DNA from 3 places in the Holtiella tumoricola genome. Region 3 is predicted to be linked to each of the others. Evidence: riboswitches for the same ligand, from Rfam matches in the RefSeq annotation. Region 3 holds a riboswitch; each other region holds the start of a gene.

What was found. A riboswitch is a leader RNA that binds a small molecule or an ion and turns the genes downstream of it on or off. The one in region 3 is predicted to bind cobalamin.
Region 1: another riboswitch for cobalamin. It lies ahead of PBV87_RS02770 (cobyric acid synthase); the one in region 3 lies ahead of PBV87_RS06595 (sirohydrochlorin cobaltochelatase).
Region 2: another riboswitch for cobalamin. It lies ahead of cbiD (cobalt-precorrin-5B (C(1))-methyltransferase CbiD); the one in region 3 lies ahead of PBV87_RS06595 (sirohydrochlorin cobaltochelatase).

Annotation. Positions count from the first base shown of each region.
Region 1 covers NZ_JAQIFT010000013.1:26,681-33,104, reverse strand. The annotation lists gene PBV87_RS02790 (single-stranded DNA-binding protein) at 1-86, shown strand, start outside; gene PBV87_RS02785 (NADH peroxidase) at 140-682, shown strand; gene PBV87_RS02780 (DUF1540 domain-containing protein) at 693-1,013, shown strand; gene PBV87_RS02775 (CDP-alcohol phosphatidyltransferase family protein) at 1,147-1,707, shown strand; cobalamin riboswitch at 1,759-1,932, shown strand; gene PBV87_RS02770 (cobyric acid synthase) at 2,046-3,587, shown strand; gene PBV87_RS02765 (ABC transporter substrate-binding protein) at 3,616-4,599, shown strand; gene PBV87_RS02760 (FecCD family ABC transporter permease) at 4,612-5,634, shown strand; gene PBV87_RS02755 (ABC transporter ATP-binding protein) at 5,631-6,410, shown strand; gene cobU (bifunctional adenosylcobinamide kinase/adenosylcobinamide-phosphate guanylyltransferase) at 6,412-6,424, shown strand, end outside.
Region 2 covers NZ_JAQIFT010000016.1:213,004-219,427, reverse strand. The annotation lists gene PBV87_RS04620 (amino acid ABC transporter substrate-binding protein) at 1-39, opposite strand, end outside; gene PBV87_RS04615 (MATE family efflux transporter) at 198-1,598, opposite strand; gene PBV87_RS04610 (DUF445 domain-containing protein) at 1,859-2,779, shown strand; cobalamin riboswitch at 2,806-2,979, shown strand; gene cbiD (cobalt-precorrin-5B (C(1))-methyltransferase CbiD) at 3,156-4,298, shown strand; gene cobI (precorrin-2 C(20)-methyltransferase) at 4,288-4,974, shown strand; gene cobM (precorrin-4 C(11)-methyltransferase) at 4,978-5,739, shown strand; gene PBV87_RS04590 (cobalt-precorrin 5A hydrolase) at 5,736-6,424, shown strand, end outside.
Region 3 covers NZ_JAQIFT010000028.1:42,086-48,509, reverse strand. The annotation lists gene PBV87_RS06610 (DUF1653 domain-containing protein) at 1-23, opposite strand, end outside; gene PBV87_RS06605 (HD domain-containing phosphohydrolase) at 54-845, opposite strand; gene PBV87_RS06600 (sensor domain-containing diguanylate cyclase) at 820-1,812, opposite strand; cobalamin riboswitch at 1,965-2,152, shown strand; gene PBV87_RS06595 (sirohydrochlorin cobaltochelatase) at 2,282-3,061, shown strand; gene PBV87_RS06590 (energy-coupling factor ABC transporter permease) at 3,108-3,848, shown strand; gene PBV87_RS06585 (energy-coupling factor ABC transporter substrate-binding protein) at 3,852-4,148, shown strand; gene cbiQ (cobalt ECF transporter T component CbiQ) at 4,145-4,924, shown strand; gene PBV87_RS06575 (ATP-binding cassette domain-containing protein) at 4,932-5,771, shown strand; gene PBV87_RS06570 (DUF305 domain-containing protein) at 5,810-6,424, opposite strand, start outside.

The DNA of each region.
Region 1 (6,424 bases), on a different contig from region 3:
TAGGGAATACTAAGCGTGATGAATCTCTAATAGCTGAGATAGCAGCAACAACTGAAAATGTAAATTCAACGAATGAAGTATATTAAATAATCTCTTAGCCATACTAATTATGATTGTTAATAAGTTAGGAGGCACACAAATGAAAAAATATGTTTGTACAATTTGTGGCTATATCCATGAAGGAGACCAGCCACCAGAAAAATGTCCAATTTGTAATGCACCAGCTAGTAAGTTCGAAGCCATGGGTGAACAGCTTGCTTGGTCTGATGAACACCGTATCGGTGTAGCTGAAGGAATCGATCCAGAGATTATAGAAGGATTACGTGCAAACTTCATGGGTGAATGTACTGAAGTGGGAATGTATCTTGCTATGAGCCGTCAAGCTGATCGTGAAGGTTATCCAGAAGTTGCAGAAGCTTATAAACGTATTGCCTATGAAGAAGCAGAGCATGCATCTAAATTTGCAGAACTTTTAGGTGAAGTCGTTAAAGCAGATACAAAAGCAAATTTACAAGTACGTGTTGAAGCAGAATATGGTGCATGTGATGGTAAGAAAAAACTTGCTACACTTGCTAAACAACAAAATCTTGATGCAATTCATGACACTGTTCATGAAATGGCTAAAGATGAAGCACGTCATGGGTGTGCTTTCAAAGGATTATTAGACCGTTATTTCAGCTAGGAGGATTACAATGACAAAAGTAAAATGTAGTGTATCAAACTGTTCCTACAATAAAGATCATGTATGCTATGCAGAACGTGTAGCAATTGGCGGACAAGCAGCGGTTGTAGATGAAGCAACTTGTTGTGGTACTTTTTTAAATGAAGATGCTTATAGTAATTTAGCAGAACATACTGCTTACAAATCAGCTTGTAAAGCTGTAAGTTGTACTGTTGCAACTTGTGTACATCATAAAAATGATCAATGCATGTTAGATTGTATTGCTGTAGAAGGTTCAGGAAATGCAGCCGCATACGTGGAAACATGTTGTTCAAGTTTTAAAGCTCAATAAAGTCAGTAAAAAGGTATTCTTTAAGCTAAGCTTGCTAACTTAAGGAATACCTTTTATACTATAATAATAGGCTTATTTAAAATAAAGTATAAAATACCGTTTTAAGGAATATACTAAAAGGGGAGTTTATAAGATGAAAAAAGAAAAATTTTTACAAGAAGCCTTAAGTATTCCTAACCTTTTAAGTTACTTGCGGCTTATAATGATTCCACTTTTTATTTGGACTTATTTTACTGCGACAACGACCACAGATTGCTTAATAGCTGCTGGCATCTTAGTTTTATCTGGAATAACAGATTTTTTAGATGGCTTTATTGCTAGAAGGTACAACCAAGTCACAGAACTCGGTAAATTTATTGATCCATTAGCAGATAAACTTACACAAGCGTCCATTGTGCTGTGTCTTGTTTTTCGTTACAATATGGCGTTCTTGTTAACAATCATTTTTGTTGTAAAAGAAGTGACACAAGGTTTAAGTTGTTTATTCTTATATCGTAAAGGTAAAAAGTTAAATGGCGCACTATGGTATGGAAAAGTTTCTACTGCAGTATTTTATTTTGCAATGATTTTTTTAATCGCAGTACCAATGCTTAGTACAACTGTTGTTAACCTATTGATCTTAATAACAATGGGTGTTTTGATTTTTGCTTTTATTATGTACATGATTATCTTTATACGCATGAATAAACAGTAATACATACTTGACAAGTTGGTAAATATATGTAATGATAAGCCGACAATATCAATAATAATCCACTTATAAGGTGCTTGAAAAAGCTTAATAGGGAAAGTTAAAAGCTGCAGCCCCCGCTACTGTTACTAGGGACGAAGGTGAAAATGCCACTGTAAGGTTACTTATGGTAAGGCCACCGGAGGATGAACTACGAGCCAGGAGACCTGCCTTATAAGTTAAACGTATTCTTTCGGAGGGAAAGACGTATGCTTTACAAGTTAATTCTGTACGCCTATTCAAGTTAGTAGAAGGAATATTCTGCTAACTTTTTTTATTGTAAAAAATTAAAGGAGAATTATATGCATAAACCGAGAGTGATGTTTCAAGGAACAGCTTCATCTGTTGGAAAAAGTGTACTAGTCGCAGGACTATGTCGTGTACTTCATGAAGATGGATATAAGGTAACACCTTACAAATCACAAAATATGAGTTTGAACTCTTATATTACTGAAGAAGGTAAAGAAATGGGGAGAGCACAAGTGATGCAGGCAGAAGCCGCTGGTATTAAGCCCCATGCACTTATGAATCCTATACTGATTAAACCAACTGGTGATATGAAAGCGCAATATATTATCGAAGGTGAAGTTTTTAAAGATATGACAGCTATGGAATATCAACAGTTTAAGCCAGAACTTAAAAAGCGTCTTAAAACATTATATGAAAAATTAGAAGATGATTTTGATGTGGTTGTTTTAGAGGGGGCAGGTAGTCCGGCAGAAATCAATTTAAGAGAAGGAGATATCGTTAATATGGGGATGGCAGAACTTATTGACTCCCCAGTAATTTTAATTGGCGATATTGATAAGGGAGGCGTATTTGCGTCTTTAGTTGGAACCCTTATGCTTTTATCTGAAGAAGAACGTAAACGTGTTAAAGGTGTTGTCATTAATAAGTTTAGAGGTGATCTTGAAATCTTAAAGCCAGGACTTAAGATGTTAGAAGATATCATTCATATTCCAGTTTTAGGTGTGATCCCTTACTTTAAATTAGCTTTAGAAGACGAAGATAGTGTAAGTACTGTTTTTGAGCAACATCCAAGTACACTAGAAGAAAAACTTATTATTAAGATTATAAGGCTTCCACATCTTTCTAATTTTACAGATTTTAATCGACTATTTGCTTTAGAAGGAGTAGCTGTAAGTTATGCATCCAAGCCTCATGAGCTAGAAGATGCAGACTTAATCATTTTGCCAGGATCAAAAAACACAATCGATGACTTGAACTTCTTGAAAGAGGAAGGTTTTGTGCCTATTTTACATAGGCATAAAGCAGCAGGTAAAACATTGTTTGGTATTTGTGGCGGTTATCAGATGCTAGGTCGTAAGTTGTATAATCCAAGCTTAATGGAAACAACCATAAGAGAAGTAGAAGGTCTAAATCTTCTATCTATTGATACACAATTTGAAACTGAAAAGACCATGACACAAGTAAAGGGATATATAGTAAGTGACAAGGGCCATTTAAAAGGGTGTTTAAACCAACCGATAGAAGGGTATGAAATTCACATGGGTCAAACCATTTGGTATGATGAAAGTCTTGTACCTTTTGTGGCATTAAACGAAACATTAGGAAGTGCAGACCATCGTATAGAGGGTTATCATGATCCAGATGCATTGGTTTATGGTACTTATATACATGGTATTTTTGACAAACTCAGCTTTACACTCCCATTTTTAAATGCACTAGCCTGTGCCAAAGGGCTTGGAGCAGACAGCATTAAGCTTGCTGGAAGTACACATACCGATTATGCTGCTTTTAAAGAAAGTCAATATAGTCAATTAGCTAATTTATTAAGAGATCATTTAGACCTCGAAACAATTTATTCCATTTTATTTAAATAATTTATTACATCTTAGGAGGACATATCCCATGAAAAAAAGAAAATTTTTACAAGCATTCCTTATTGCAAGTTGCATTAGTTTAAGTTTAGTAGGTTGTACAAGTAATGAACAACCAACACCTGTACAAAATGAAACAGCACAAGACAGTGCAGAAGATACATCAGTAGAAGAAAGTACCCCAGAAGTAGCCACTTACCCAGTAAGTATTGTAGATTCTACAGGTACAACAATTACATTAAATGAAGAACCACAAAAAATCGTTTCATTAGCACCAAGCACAACAGAAATCTTAGGTGCTCTTGATGTAACAGATAAAGTAGTAGGTCGTACGAAATACTGTAACTATCCAGAAGCTATTACAGAGGCACAAGATGTAGGAGGCACATCAAATCCAAACGTTGAAACAATTGTTGCCCTACAACCTGATCTTGTTGTAGCATCTACTCATGTTTCAGATGAAGTCATTAGCAAATTAAGAGAAGTAAATATTCCAGTAGCATTCTTAAATGAACAAGAAAACTTTGAAGGCACTTATTCAGCAATCGAAAATATTGGTTTACTTGTAGGTCGTACAAAAGAAGCTGAACAAGTTGTTGCAGGAATGAAAGCACAAATTGAAGAAACGATGAATAAAGTTAATGCTTTAAATAAAGAAGTTAAACCTCGCGTTTACTATGCAGTATGGTATGGAGATAGCGACTCAACAGCAGGTGGTGATACATTTATTGGTGAAATGATTACATTAGCAGGTGGTGATAACGTTGCTAAAGATGTAGAAGGATGGAGTATCTCAAAAGAAAAAATCGTAGAAGGTGATCCAGATATGATTATTGTACCAGCTGGAAATGGTCTTAAAGAAGCTTTTGAAACAACAGAGTTCTACAAAGATTTACGTGCAGTACAAGAAGGACATATTTATGAAATTAATCAAGATATGATATCAAGACAAGGTCCTCGTCTTGCAGAAGCTTTCAGCAAACTTGCTCAAATCATTAATCCAGAATTACAATAGTGTGTGACGGTTATGAAAAAACCACAAAGTGCCAAGACCTTTTATAAAATTTATGGCATCCTTGCGGTAGTAACCCTTGTGCTTGCCATTCTTTCTATTGCAATTGGAGCTTCTAGAATCCATCCTTTTGATGTATGTAAAGTATTATTTTATAGTTTACTCGGAGGAGACTATAAAGAGTTAGTGGATGCTGGGCAGTTAATGGTGATTATCCAATTGCGTATTCCACGTATTTTAATGGCCCTTTTAACAGGAATCAATTTAGCTGTAACTGGCGCGATTTATCAAGCCTTATTTAAAAATGATATGGCGGACCCTTTTATGCTAGGAATTTCATCAGGGGCTTCATTAGGCGCTGGAATTGGCTTTATGTTAGGCGGGTTTTCACCTCTCTATGCATTTTTAGGTGCATTAGTTGCCAATATACTTGTCAATACCCTAGCAGGGACAAAAGGGAAGACGTCTACCATTAGGCTTCTATTATCAGGTCTTGCCATTAATTATTTCTTTTCAGCTATCTTATCTTTAATAAGAACCTATTCGGATAATAAAAACTTAACCTTATTTGCTTGGGGAATGGGCTCACTTAGTGGAGCCTCTTACCCACGTGTTTTATTACTAAGTCTTCTTACCTTTCCTATTTTGTGTTGTTTCTTCTTTTATCGTAAAGAACTTAACTTGTTATTGATGGGAGAAGATGCAGCCAAAGCTATGGGGGTAGATGTGTTAAAACTTAGAAAAGTTTTCTTGATTCTAAGTAGCTTACTTATTGCGACAACCGTAAGTTTTACAGGAACCATTGGTTTTGTAGGGCTTATTATTCCACATATGGTAAGACTTTTATTTGGAGCAAATTATCGTAAGACATTACCCATTACGGGGCTATTAGGCATGATTTTTGTTCTATGTTGTGATAATCTATCTAGGGCACTACTTGGGTCTTCGGAAATTCCAATAGGGATTATTACCTCCTTATTTGGTGCCCCATACTTTATGTATTTAATTTATAAAGAACGTAAAAGGAGCATGCTATGATTAAGGTTCAAAATTTGTCTTATCAGATTGGAGATAAACCTATTTTAAAGGACATATCTTTAACTTTTAAACCGCATACGATCTACGGCATTATTGGACCTAATGGTGCAGGGAAAAGTACATTACTTAAGCATATGATGCGTATTATTGAACCTTCTTCCTCTACAGTGTTTTTAAAAGATCAAGATGTCACGAAAGTAAAAGTCAAAGAATATGCCAAACAGTGTAGCTTTGTTTTTCAAGAAAATCCAAGAGATCTAGACTTTACAGTTGAAGAAATGATCGCTATGGGACGTTATCCTTATTTAGATTATATGGGACATACAACAAAAGCTGATGAAATAGTGATTGAACGTATTATTCATGAATTATCATTAGAAAAGCTACGTGAGCGTTCTATGCTTAACTTAAGTGGAGGAGAAGCTCAGAAAGTTTTTATTGGCCGTGCTTTAGCCCAAGAGACACCTATACTTTTATTGGATGAGCCTATTTCTATGCTAGATGTGCATAATAGTGTAGAGTTGTTAAATCGACTAAAGACTATTAAAGATCAACATCAATTGACCATTATTATGGTGATTCATGATTTGAATTTAGCTTTTCAATATTGTGATGAAATTGTTTTACTCAAAGAGGGAGAGGTGCTCCTTGCTGCATCTAGACAAGAGGTATTAGAAAGTGAGATACTACAACAAGTGTATCATCATCGTCTAAAGATTATTCACGATCATGGGAATACTTATGTTGTTCCTAGAGCAAATGAGAAGGAGGCTTAAGATGATTCTTATAT
Region 2 (6,424 bases), on a different contig from region 3:
AGCTGTTAGCGTTACAATTTTTTTAAATAGTTTTTTCATAATGAATCCCCCTAAAAGATTTAATTTGATATAAAATTATATATTAGTTTATTTATGAATTTATTATAATAACACTTTAATGCATTAAAGTGAAAAAGTCAATAAGAAAAATAAAAAAGGCACTACATTTAATGTAATGCCTTTTTTATTTTTCTTATTTATATTTTTACATGGATCCATTTACCACTGGAGAAACGAATAATGTTAAGGAGTAATCGAAGTGTTTGATCGAGAAGCAATGCAACCCAAGCACCGATAAGCCCGAGACCGAATCCGTAACAGAGGATAAATGTGATAACAGGACGAATCATTAAGATACTAATGAAGGAGGTTCTAGCAACAAACTTAGTATCTCCTGCGCCACGTAAAGAACCCGAAATAATAACTTGTGAAATTTGTAAAGGTGATACAATGGCTACAATGAGCATGATTTGGCCACCAAGAGTGATGATCATATTATCATCAGTAAAGAGTCCTACTAAAGGTTTACCAAAGAGAATATAGATTATAACCAGTAGACTAGAGAAAATAACACCAATACGCTGAGCAGTTTTTCCATAGATTATAGATAAGTCTGCACGTTTGGCACCTAAATTACGTCCAACTAAAGAAGAAGCAGCCATCCCCATGCCATCGCCCACGCTAAAGGTCATATTTAAGATATTCATACAGATTTGATGGGTTGCAAAAGCAACAGTTCCTAAATTAGTAATCATTTTTGTATAAGCTAGGAATCCAATACGCATACAAAGTTGTTCTACCATAGCACTATTACTAATTTTAAAGATTCCTTTTATCGTTACCTTATCTAGTTTCCAACTATCTTTGAAATTAAGTTGAAGTTCCGTTTTAGAATGTAAGATGCCATAAGTTGCAATAATAAAAGCAACAATATTGCCTAGTACTGTAGAGATTCCAGCACCAAGTACACCGAGTTTTGGAAAACCAAAATGACCACCAATGAGTAAGAAGTTAAAGACTAAATTGACTAGGTTAGCAGTAACATTAGTTGTCATAGCAATTTTTGTATTACCAGCACCACGTTGTGCAGCATTAATGTTAAGGCTTAGGGCATTAAATACCATACCTATAACAATCGTTCTAAAATAAAGTATGGCATCTCCTAAAACATCTGGTGCGGCACCCATCCAAGTTAAAATGGGTTTAGCAAAAATAAAGCCAATAGCTGCTAAAATAATAGAGAGTAGGCCGACAACAATAATAGACTGCCTTAAGGTTTTATTAGCACTTACAAAGTCTTCTTCGCCACAACGTCTAGCAACAATGGCTGTAACGCCTACATTTAAAGAGAAAATAATAGCAAGTAAAATAAAAGTAGGCTGTTGAGTAATCCCAACAGCAGCGATTGCACTAGCACCTAGTACCCCAACCATCATAGTATCTATAGCTGATACTAGACTTACTAGCATACGTTCGAGTGCAGAAGGCCATGCAAGGTTTATTGTATTTTGATAAATCTGCTTCGAGGGTGGAATAGTCCCTAGCTTTTGTGAATCTTTAATCATTTTTTGACACGAAAAATAGTCTACAAGTTGCATTGATTAGTCATCTCCCCAATAATTATAATTCCTTTAATCTATTTTATATATAAGTTTCAACTTATTAATATACTATAATTTAAAGGATTTAACAAGAATATAAGAGAAATTAGAGGAAAAAATAGATAAAGTATAAAATAAAATTTACAATATGTTGGAAAATGTAAAATAGCACTGCTGGATTAAATAAAATGTAACATTTACAATATAAAAATTGAAAATAGTAAAAAGTTATTATAAACTATAACACAGTAAAGTATATGGAAGATGAATCAGAAAGGAAGAGAAAAATGACAATTGACTTCTTAGTAGCACCATTAGTAGGTGGACTTATAGGATATATTACAAATGGTATTGCAATTAAAATGCTTTTTAGACCTTTAAAACCTTTGTATATAGGAGGTAAACCGGTACCTTTTACACAGGGACTTATTCCAAAAGAAAGAGACCGTATTGCCAAAAGTGTAGGGGCAGTAGTAGGGACTGAACTTATTGCGCCTGAGACACTTAAAGAGACGCTTTTATCACAAGAAATGTATACTCATTTAGAGCGTGCTCTTGAAGAATGGTTTATAAGTGCAAAGCAATCTAATAAGACGGTAAGAATGTGTTTAAATGAATTAAGTAGTGAAAGAAATATAGAAGAGGTAGCCATAAAACTTAAAGATATGACGACACAAAAAGCTTATGGCGCTTTAATGAACTTAGAACTTGAAAAGGTTATGGCTGAACGCGCAGCTGTAGGTCTTAAAGCAAACTTAGGATTTTTAGCACATTTTATGAATGAAAGTGTCATGGAAGGTTTACAAATTAAAATAGAAGAAATGATTTTAGAAATGCTTAATACAGAAGCTGAACAGATGATCCACCAAGTGGTAGATAGTGAGGGCGAAAAGTGCTTAGACTACCCTATTTGTGAATTAGCGTCTCAAATTGAAAGTCATGTACCTAAAATTAAGTATTCATTAATGAAGCAATATACTCATATTATAGAAAGTCAATTATCTAGATGGTTAGAAACACTTGATATTAGTAAAATTGTAGAAGATAAAATTAAAAGTTTAGATTTACTTGATTTAGAAAAGATGCTTCTAGATCTTATGCGCAAAGAGCTTAGAGCCATTGTTTGGCTAGGGGCAGTGCTTGGGATGATAATGGGGCTTGTGATGAACTTTATTTAGGGTGTAAACTAATAAGGAATATATAAAGTGAATATACTGTTAGAGGTGCTACTTGTAGCTTAATAGGGAAACAGCTGAAATTGCTGTACGGTCCCGCCGCTGTGATGAGGAGAACTTATTCATACCACTTTCGATAGAGGGGAAGGGAGTAAGTTTGATGAATCTAAGTCAGAAGACCTGCCTACTAATAAAACACCATAACTCTACGAGTGATAGGGGGTGTATGCAAGAACATAGCTAGAAAATCTAGGTATGTATTTTTGGCGTACACATCTCCTACTCATAAAGTGGGAGATTTTTTATTATAAGGAAACTCTATTTTCTAAGATATAAGAACTAAAGGAGAAATTCTTTTGCATATTAAGGAGGTGATAAAGTGGAATCCTATATGGTTAAAGGGCAAGATGTACTACGACTAGGATATACAACAGGAAGTTGTGCAACTGCTGCTGCAAAGGCAGCGACATGGATGTTATTAAAAGGTGAACCAATAGAACAAGTTAAAATCTATACGCCAAAGGGCATAGAACTTTTGTTAGATATACATGATGTGCTAGTAACTCATAAATATGTAAGTTGTGCAGTTGTAAAAGATGGTGGAGATGACCCAGATGTTACCCATGGAATGAAAATATATGTACAAGTATCAAAAAGATTAGAAGAAGGTATTTACATAGATGGTGGAGAGGGGATAGGACGTGTCACTAAGGTAGGGCTTAAATGTCAGGTAGGTGAAGCAGCGATCAACCCTGTACCTAAGCAAATGATTAGACAAGAGGTTGAAGCTGTATGTAAGGATGTTGGTTATATGGAAGGTCTTGAGATTATTGTGTTTGCTCCAGAAGGTGAAAAAATAGCAAAGAAGACATTTAATCCAAGACTTGGGATAGTAGGAGGTATTTCAATACTTGGGACCAGTGGCATAGTAGAACCTATGAGTGAGAAAGCTTTGATAGACACAATCTATACAGAGTTAGAGATGAAGGCTGCAAGTCATGTGAAGCAACTCTTAATTTGCCCAGGGAACTATGGCCGGGACTTTGCAAAAGAGCAGTTAGGATTAGATTTAGAACAAGGCATTAAATATAGCAACTATTTAGGTGAGACTCTAGACCATATTGTGTACTTAGGATTTGAAAAGGTATTGCTTGTTGGACATATTGGTAAGCTTGTAAAGGTTGCAGCAGGTGTAATGAATACCCACTCTAAGTATGCAGATGCTAGGTTTGAAGTACTAGCAAGTCATGCGGCTATGGAAGGTGTTCCTAAAGAAATTATTTGCAAAGTAATGGAATGTGTAACAACAGATGGTGCATTAAGTATTCTAAAAGAGCAGCCTTGTTATAAAAAAGTTATAGCAAGTATCCTTAATAAAATTCAGCGTCATATAAATTTTAGGGTTAAAGATAAAGTACAAGTAGAAATAATTCTTTTTGGAGAAGAAGGTATTCTTGCAAAAACTAAAGAAGTGCAGAAATCTATTCAGCGATTACAAATGGAGGTTGAAGATGGAGAATAAAGGGAAACTATATGGAGTAGGCGTAGGACCAGGAGATCCGCAATTGATGACTTTTAAAGCAGCAGGGGTGATTAAAAAATGTCCGATTATTGCAGTACCTAAATCAGGTGAAAGTGAGCAAATTGCGTTAACCATAGCAAGGCCTTATATAGAGGAGCAGTTTATATTGGACTGCTATATGCCCATGACAAGAGATAAAGAAGCGCTTAATAAAAATCATGAATTAGTAACTAGCAGTATTAGGGAGTATTTAGAAGAGGGAAAGGATGTGGCTTTTTTAACACTAGGTGATCCTACGATTTATTCTACCTATATGTATATTCATCGTCGTATTCAAGCATTAGGCTATAAAACAGAAATTATACCAGGCATATCTTCTATATGCAGTGTAGCTGCAGCATTAAATGATTCTCTTTGTGAGGGAAGTGACTGTTTGCATATTATACCTGCTTCTTATAAGGGAAAAGAAGATTATCTTGATTTAAAGGGTACAAAAGTACTTATGAAAACAGGTAAGTCTATGGAACGATTAAAAGGACATTTAAAAGAAAAAGGCTTATATGAAAAAGCAAAAGCAGTAGAATGTGCCAGTATGCCAAATGAAAAGATTCATAGTAGCTTAGATACGTTAGAAGAAAGTAGTTATTTTTCAGTTGTTGTTATAAAGGAGGATTAAAAAATGATTTATTTTGTAGGTGCAGGACCAGGTGATATAGAGCTAATTACAGTAAAAGGGCAACGTCTTTTAAAAACAGCAGATTTAGTTATTTATGCAGGGTCATTAGTTAATCCAGCATTACTTAATGAATGCAAAGAAGAATGTATCATATTAGATAGTGCAATGATGACTTTAGAAGAAGTGATTAAGGCGATGGTGGAAGAAGAAATGAAAGGAGAAGATAGGGTTGTTGTGAGGTTACATACAGGAGATCCTAGTATCTATGGTGCTATTAGAGAACAAATGGATTTGTTAGATGAAAGAACACTTAAATATGAAGTGGTACCCGGTGTAAGTTCTTTTTGTGGAGCAGCAGCTGCACTTAAAAAGGAATATACTTTACCGAATGTGAGTCAAACCGTAATTTTGACACGAATGGAAGGGCGCACACCAATGCCCCCTAAAGAAGAACTAAGTATGCTTGCAAGTCATCAAGCTACAATGATTATTTTCCTAAGTGTTAGTTTGGCTAAAGAGGTAGAGGAACGTTTAATAAAAGGTGGTTATAGAGAAGACACACCTATTGCCATTGTATATAAAGCAACATGGCCAGAAGAAAAAATTTATAAAGGTGAATTGAACCAATTAAGTCATATTATTGCAGAAAATCATATTACTAAAACAGCTTTAATTGTAGTAGGCGATTTTCTAGGAGATACTTATGAGCGTTCTAAACTTTATGATCCAGGTTTTACACATATGTTTAGAGAGGCGATCAAGTGAAAATAGGGATTATTTCTTTTACGAGTAAAGGCGCTTGTATTAATAGAAAGTTAAGTAGCCTATTTCAGGTTAAAGGGGTTCATCTTTCTAAATTTAAAGAAGAAGGTCTTGATAATATAGAAAGCTCTTTGAATGAGTGGACGAAAGAGCAGTTTCAAGTATGTGAAGCGCTTGTTTTCATAGGGGCGACAGGGATTGCAGTAAGAGCCATTGCACCTTTTATTATTAATAAAGCTGTTGACCCAGCAGTGCTTGTAATTGATGAATTAGGGAAGTATATTATCCCTCTTCTGTCGGGACACTTAGGTGGGGCAAATAAGTTAGCGAGTGAACTGAGTGTATTAATAGGAGGAACGCCTGTTGTGACAACAGCTACAGATTTAGAAAAGTGCTTTGCCATAGATGAATGGGCAAAACGAAATAGTTTAGTGATTAAGAATTTAAAAGTAGCTAAGCATATTTCGGCAGCTTTATTACAAGGTGAAGTAGTTGGATTTATGGCAGATGTATCTATAGAAGGGCATTTGCCTAAGGGCCTCAAATATTACAAAGCTAACCAAATGGAAACAATACAAGGCCCTTTGGGAATATGGATTGGATGGGAAGAAAAAAGACCTTTTCAGGAAACATTGTGGCTTGTACCCCCACTTTTAACTGTTGGAATAGGGTGTAAGAAAGGCACCAG
Region 3 (6,424 bases):
CTTATTTCTATTGTTCTTTCCATGTTTTTCTCCTATATACTCAATTAAATCACTTACTGTACTAAATACTCTATAAAGACCTCTACAATCTGAGGATCAAACTGCGTTCCTGCATTACGCCTCAACTCTTCAAAGGCTTCTTCTTGGCTTATAGCACTTTTATATACTCTATCATGAGTCATAACATCATAAGCATCTGCTATACTAATAATTCTTGCCATAAGAGGTATCTCATCTTCTTTTAACCCTAATGGATAGCCACTACCATCCCATCGTTCATGATGGGTTAATACAGACTTGGCAACATCAATTAGTTCACCGCATGCATGTATAATGCGATACCCTTTTTCAGCATGAGTTTTAAGTATCTCAAACTCTTCTTCTGTAAGCTTAGATGGTTTTAAAAGTAACTCTTCTGCTATTGTTATTTTCCCAATATCATGAAGCTCCGCTGTTAATTCTAATTCATCTAATTCACTCATTTTAAAGCCCATAGCTCGTCCAATACTTACTGCATTATTTGCTACTCTATCTGCATGCTCACGAGTCTCCATATTTTTTTCTTCTAAAGTCTTTTTCATCGTATGCAGTACCGAACTTTTCATACTTTTCTTATCAAGTAATTTTTGGCGATAAACCTTTTCTTCTATACATCTTATGTCATCATAAATATTTCCATCTAAGTTGTACTTAACATCTTCTCCTAGTGCAATACTTAATTGAATAAATTGTTTCTCATAATTTTCACAGGATTCACGTATCTCTGTCATCATTTCCTCGCACATACTTTCTGTACAATTAGGAATTAAGATAAAGAATTCATCGCCCCCCCCACCTAAATACATGGCCTTTTGCTTTACATACCTTCTTTAATACTTCTGCAATACTCTTTAAGAGTTCATCCCCCTCTAAATGGCCTAATGTATCATTCACTAGCTTTAATCCATTCACATCTCCCATAATCATTCCTAATGGCAGATATTCCTCTCTAGTATATAGATTTATTTTTTCTTCAAAACTATATCTATTGTATAAACCCGTTAAAGCATCTATTTCACTAATATACTTTAACTTTTCATCTAATGCTTTTTTATCTGTAATGTCTCTAGATAGTCCTACTACTCCCCAAGCTTCTCCATCTTCCCCAAGTACAGGAACTTTTATATTTTCCTCTATTCTCATAATCCCATCATCATCTACAATCTTCTGTTCATATCTCTTAGATTCTTTATACTCCATGACCTCTTGATCTAACATTATAAACTGTTTTGCAACTTCTTGATCCCCATATATCTCAAGATCCGTTCTTCCTTTAATATCATAAATACCTCGTTGATTATAATACTTTTCGAATGCTTTATTATAACCTAGAAATCTACTCTCTTTATCCTTATAAAAAATAGCTTCTGGTAAAGAATCTATAATTGTCCTTAAAATATCTTTTCCATTTTGTAGTTCTTGTTCTCTTTCTTTTTGCTCTGTAACATCAAATATAATCCCTGCTACAACCTCTACCTTTTCTTCTTCATTCAGTATAGGAAACAAAGTACACTCTAAATACTTTCCATTCACTAATGCTTCTTTTTTACAAATTTGTTTACTCTCTATACATTGCATAAGTTCATTATAATAACGTTCTGCTATTTTCTCAGGTACAATCTCTTTAAAATGTTTTCCTTGTACCTCTTCTAATTTCATATTATATACTGCTTCATAAGGTTTATTTATAAATAATATCTTTGCATCTATTGATGAAATCCATGTCGGCCAAGGAATGTTTTCTAAGAATGCTTTATAAATTTCTTGAAACACACTGATTTGCCTCCTTTGTTCTTCATGATAAGAATATAACTTAACTTATTATAGCATAACTCCTTAGCGTAAATTATCCTATAAAAATTTTATACTAGATTATTTATTTCCTCTAAACTATAATAAAATGGTTAATTAAATAATATCTATATATAAACAAAAGAATTTTAGGTGCTACTTTAGCTTAATAGGGAAACGTGTGATACACTGCAGCCCCCGCTACTGTAGACGAGGACCATCTGTTCAAAAGCTTAGCTTAACCACTGTACTAGGAGTATGGGAAGGTGAACAGTTGGGATGATTCGTCAGCCAGGAGACCTACCTAAAATGATGCATTACCCTTTCGGTGGGAAAGGAGGTAATATGTATTTTGTGTATTTTTTGTGCGCATTTTTTACATAGAGCCCTCCATAGAGGGCTTTTTTTATTGCCTTTATCCCCTTATTACATTTTATAAGGAGTGTTAAACATGACCAAAAAAGCATTATTAGTCGTAAGCTTTGGAACAACTTACGAAGACACAAGAAAGAAAACTATTGAACAGTGCGAACATGATCTACAGCTGGCTTTTCCTGATTATACTTTTTTTAGGGCTTATACATCTAGAATGGTAATTGATCGTCTTGCCAAACGTGATGGACTCATTATACCTAACCCAGTTGAAGCCCTTAATGCTATTTATGAAGCTGGATTCGAGGAAGTCTTAATTCAATCCTTACACATTATTTGTGGAGATGAGTATCATAAGCTTAGCTCAGAAATTGAATCCTTTAGTAGCAAATTCAAAAGCATTAAATTGGGCAGACCTTTATTAACAACTATCGAAGACTACAAAAAAGCAGTTCATGCTACACTAGACTTCTTCCCTGAATTAAAACAAGATGAAGCACTTATCCTTATGGGGCATGGCACCTTCCACCCTGTATTCCCTGCTTACTGTGCATTAGAGTATATGTTCCATCAAGTAAATGGTAATGTCTACATCGGTACTGTAGAGGGCTTTCCTGCTATCGAAGATGTACTTCAAAAGCTCCAACAAACTCACTGTAAACGTGCCTACCTTGCTCCTTTTATGTTAGTAGCAGGCGACCATGCTATTAACGATATGGCTGGAGATGAACTTGATTCTTGGAAAAACCTATTAGAACAAAACAACATTGACCCTATTATCCACTTAAAAGGTCTAGGTGAAAGTCAAACTATTCGTCACCTCTTTATAGAGCATGCTTTAGATGCTTTAAAAGCTTAGTTTTTGATTTACTAAATAAATTATTAACCGTAAAGGAGATAGGAAAATGAAAAGAAGATTAATGATTTTTGCTATGTTTTGTTTTGTAGCAGGACTTGTAACATTAGATACACAGGCTATGCACATTATGGAGGGCTTCCTACCTGTTGGCTGGAGTATTTCATGGGGAATACTTTGTTTACCTTTCTTTGTAGTAGGCTTACTCTCACTTAAAAAGATTGTTGCAGAGGATAAGCAGAACAAACTATTACTTGCTATGGTTGGTGCTTTTGCATTTATTTTATCTGCGTTAAAGATTCCTTCTGTCACAGGAAGTTGTTCACATGCTACAGGTGTTGGACTTGGAGCAATTTTACTGGGTCCTACTGTTATGGTTGTAATCGGTGGTATTGTCCTCCTCTTTCAAGCCCTCCTATTAGCTCATGGTGGCATTACAACATTAGGTGCAAATGTATTTTCAATGGCTATTGTCGGTCCCTTTGTTGCCTACTTTATCTATAAACTTATTAGTAAGACAAAAGCCCCTAGATGGTTAGCAATCTTCCTTGCAGCAACACTGGGTGACTTACTTACCTATGTAATGACCTCGATCCAACTTGCTCTTGCCTTCCCAAGTACTACAGGTGGCTTTATGGGTTCTCTAGTTGAATTCCTCGGTATCTTTGCACTTACTCAACTTCCACTTGCAATTAGTGAAGGTATCTTAACCGTTGTTGTAGTTAATGCATTAAAAAAATATAGTGATGAAGGTCTAATCCATTTAGGCCGACTCAATAAGGAGGTTTAAATCATGACTAAAAATACTTTCCCTACTAACTTATTACTTATTTTACTTGTTATTATTATAAGCTTTGCTCCTCTTTTTCTTATTAAAAATGCAGAATTTGGTGGTGCAGATGGTGAAGCCGAAACAATGATTACTCAAATTAACGAAGACTATGAACCTTGGTTTGAGCCACTTGTTGAGCCTGCTAGCGGCGAAATTGAAAGCCTTCTTTTTGCACTCCAAGCTGCTATAGGTGCAGGTATCCTTGCTTATGGCTTTGGTTACCTCAACGGTAAGAGTAAGGCACTAAAAAATCGATGAAAGTTATCGACCAATACGCCTATCGTTCACCACTACGTCACTTTGACCCTGTTCAAAAAGTATTATTTAGCTTATTAGTCCTTATAACTTGTCTTATAGAGCATTCCCTTTTGCTCTATATCACAGTTATATTATTAATGGGGTGGCTTACTGTCCGCAAAGGGCTAACCCCTATTAAACTTTATATTATGCTAATGTTAGTACCTCTAACCTTTTTAATTTTAAGTTTGCTTACTTTACTTTTTGATTTCTCCACAGAAAGTAATTCTTTTTTGTGGTCTATCCACATTACCCACATGTACATGGGGATAAGCAAAGGGAGTATACAAATATGTTTATTCATGTTTTTCAAAGTTTTTGCTAGTGTAAGTTGCCTATACTTCTTATGTTTGTCTACACCTATGAATGATATCTTAAGGGTATTCGAAAAATGGCATTGTCCTACCTTTTTATTAGAGATTATGAGTCTTATCTATCGATTTATCTTTGTATTTATAGATACTGCTACTACCATGTATACTGCTCAAATAGCAAGATTAGGCTATCGTAATTTCCATCTAGGCATACGCTCATTTGGCATGTTACTTAGTACATTACTTATTAGGACATTGAAGATGAACAATGTTCTTTATACTTCTTTAGAGTGTCGTGGCTATAATGGTTCATTTAATGTTTTACATGAAGGCTCTTATAAGTCTCTTCCCTACCTTTACTTAATCCTTGTAGAGGCTTTGCTCATTGGATTAGGAATTATAGAATTTATCTTAGGAGGATAACATACCTATGAATTACATTATGGAGACTAAAAATCTATCCTTTCAGTATCCTGACGGTACCCACGCCTTAGACAATATTTGCCTTCATCTTGAAAAAGGTACTACTACAGGTCTCTTAGGTGGTAATGGCGCTGGAAAATCTACTCTGTTTCTCCTTCTAAATGGCATCTTAAAGCCTACTCAAGGAGAGGTACTTTATAATAACCAACCAATCTCTTATACCTCTAAAGGTCTTCAGCAACTGCGTCAATCTGTAGGTATTGTTTTTCAAGATCCTGACACACAGCTTTTTTCTGCAAGTGTCTATGAAGATGTTTCATTTGGAGTTGTTAACCTGGGTATTTCCGAATCGGAAGCACGTGTGCGTATTGAACGTGCTCTTAAACAAACCGGAACATATGAACTACGTCATAAGCCTACACATAGTCTAAGCTATGGTCAAAAAAAGCGTGTTGCACTAGCCGGGATTATTGCTATGGAACCTACTGTTCTCATCCTAGATGAACCTACTGCTGGATTAGATCCACAAGGTGTTAAAGAAATTATGGATCTTATAGATACCCTTAAGCAAAATCTTAATATGGCTATAATCATCGCAACCCATGATATGGACCTTGTCCCTTTATACTGTGACTATCTTTATGTATTAAAATCTGGTCAACTCCATACATCTGGTACCGTGTCAGATGTTTTTTCACAACCTCATATTCTTGAGACTGCTGACTTATGCTTACCTTATGTTGGTCAACTCATGTACGTGCTTAAGGAAAAGGATCACTTAGCATTTACTAATTTACCTGTTACTGTTCAAGATGCTCGCAAGACATTACTGTCTTTATTAAAATAATTTTTAATTATAAAAAGACCACCTTTAGGTGGCCTTTTTTATGCACGTATTTCTCTTGCTAACTTTTGCAAATAAGTAATCTCTTTTGTATGTCTTTCTATGATTTTTTGTGCGATTTCTTGTACTTCTACATTAGGTGTATAGTTTAAGATGTTTTGTGATATCTTAATAATCCCTTCGTTATAGCAAATCATCTGAAGTAAAAACATACGATCTACATTTTCATCTTCAACTTTCTCTAAATCATCTATCATAGTATCTAGAGCTTCTTTAAAGACTTTTAAATACTCTGCTTCTTTTAAATCATCTTCTACCTTTTGTTCTTTTAGACGGATCCTAATCTCTTCCATCTTTTTAACTTCTGTAGCATTACGCTTACGCATGCTACGTCCTGCTTGACGAATCACTTGATTATCGCCATGATCCATTACATTCTTAGCAAGTGCTGAACCTGCCTTATAGTAAGCTAACATTTGTTCTACATAATCAAGGGTAGCATCATCTTCATCTGACGACTTATCCATGTCTTTTCTTAACGTTTTTAAAATAGCTTTCTGTTCTTTTCTATATGCCACAGGATCTTCTGGAGGTCTTTCCTGAGCCTGTACAGAGCTTACCAATGTTAGACATAGACATACAACCGCCAAGCTTCT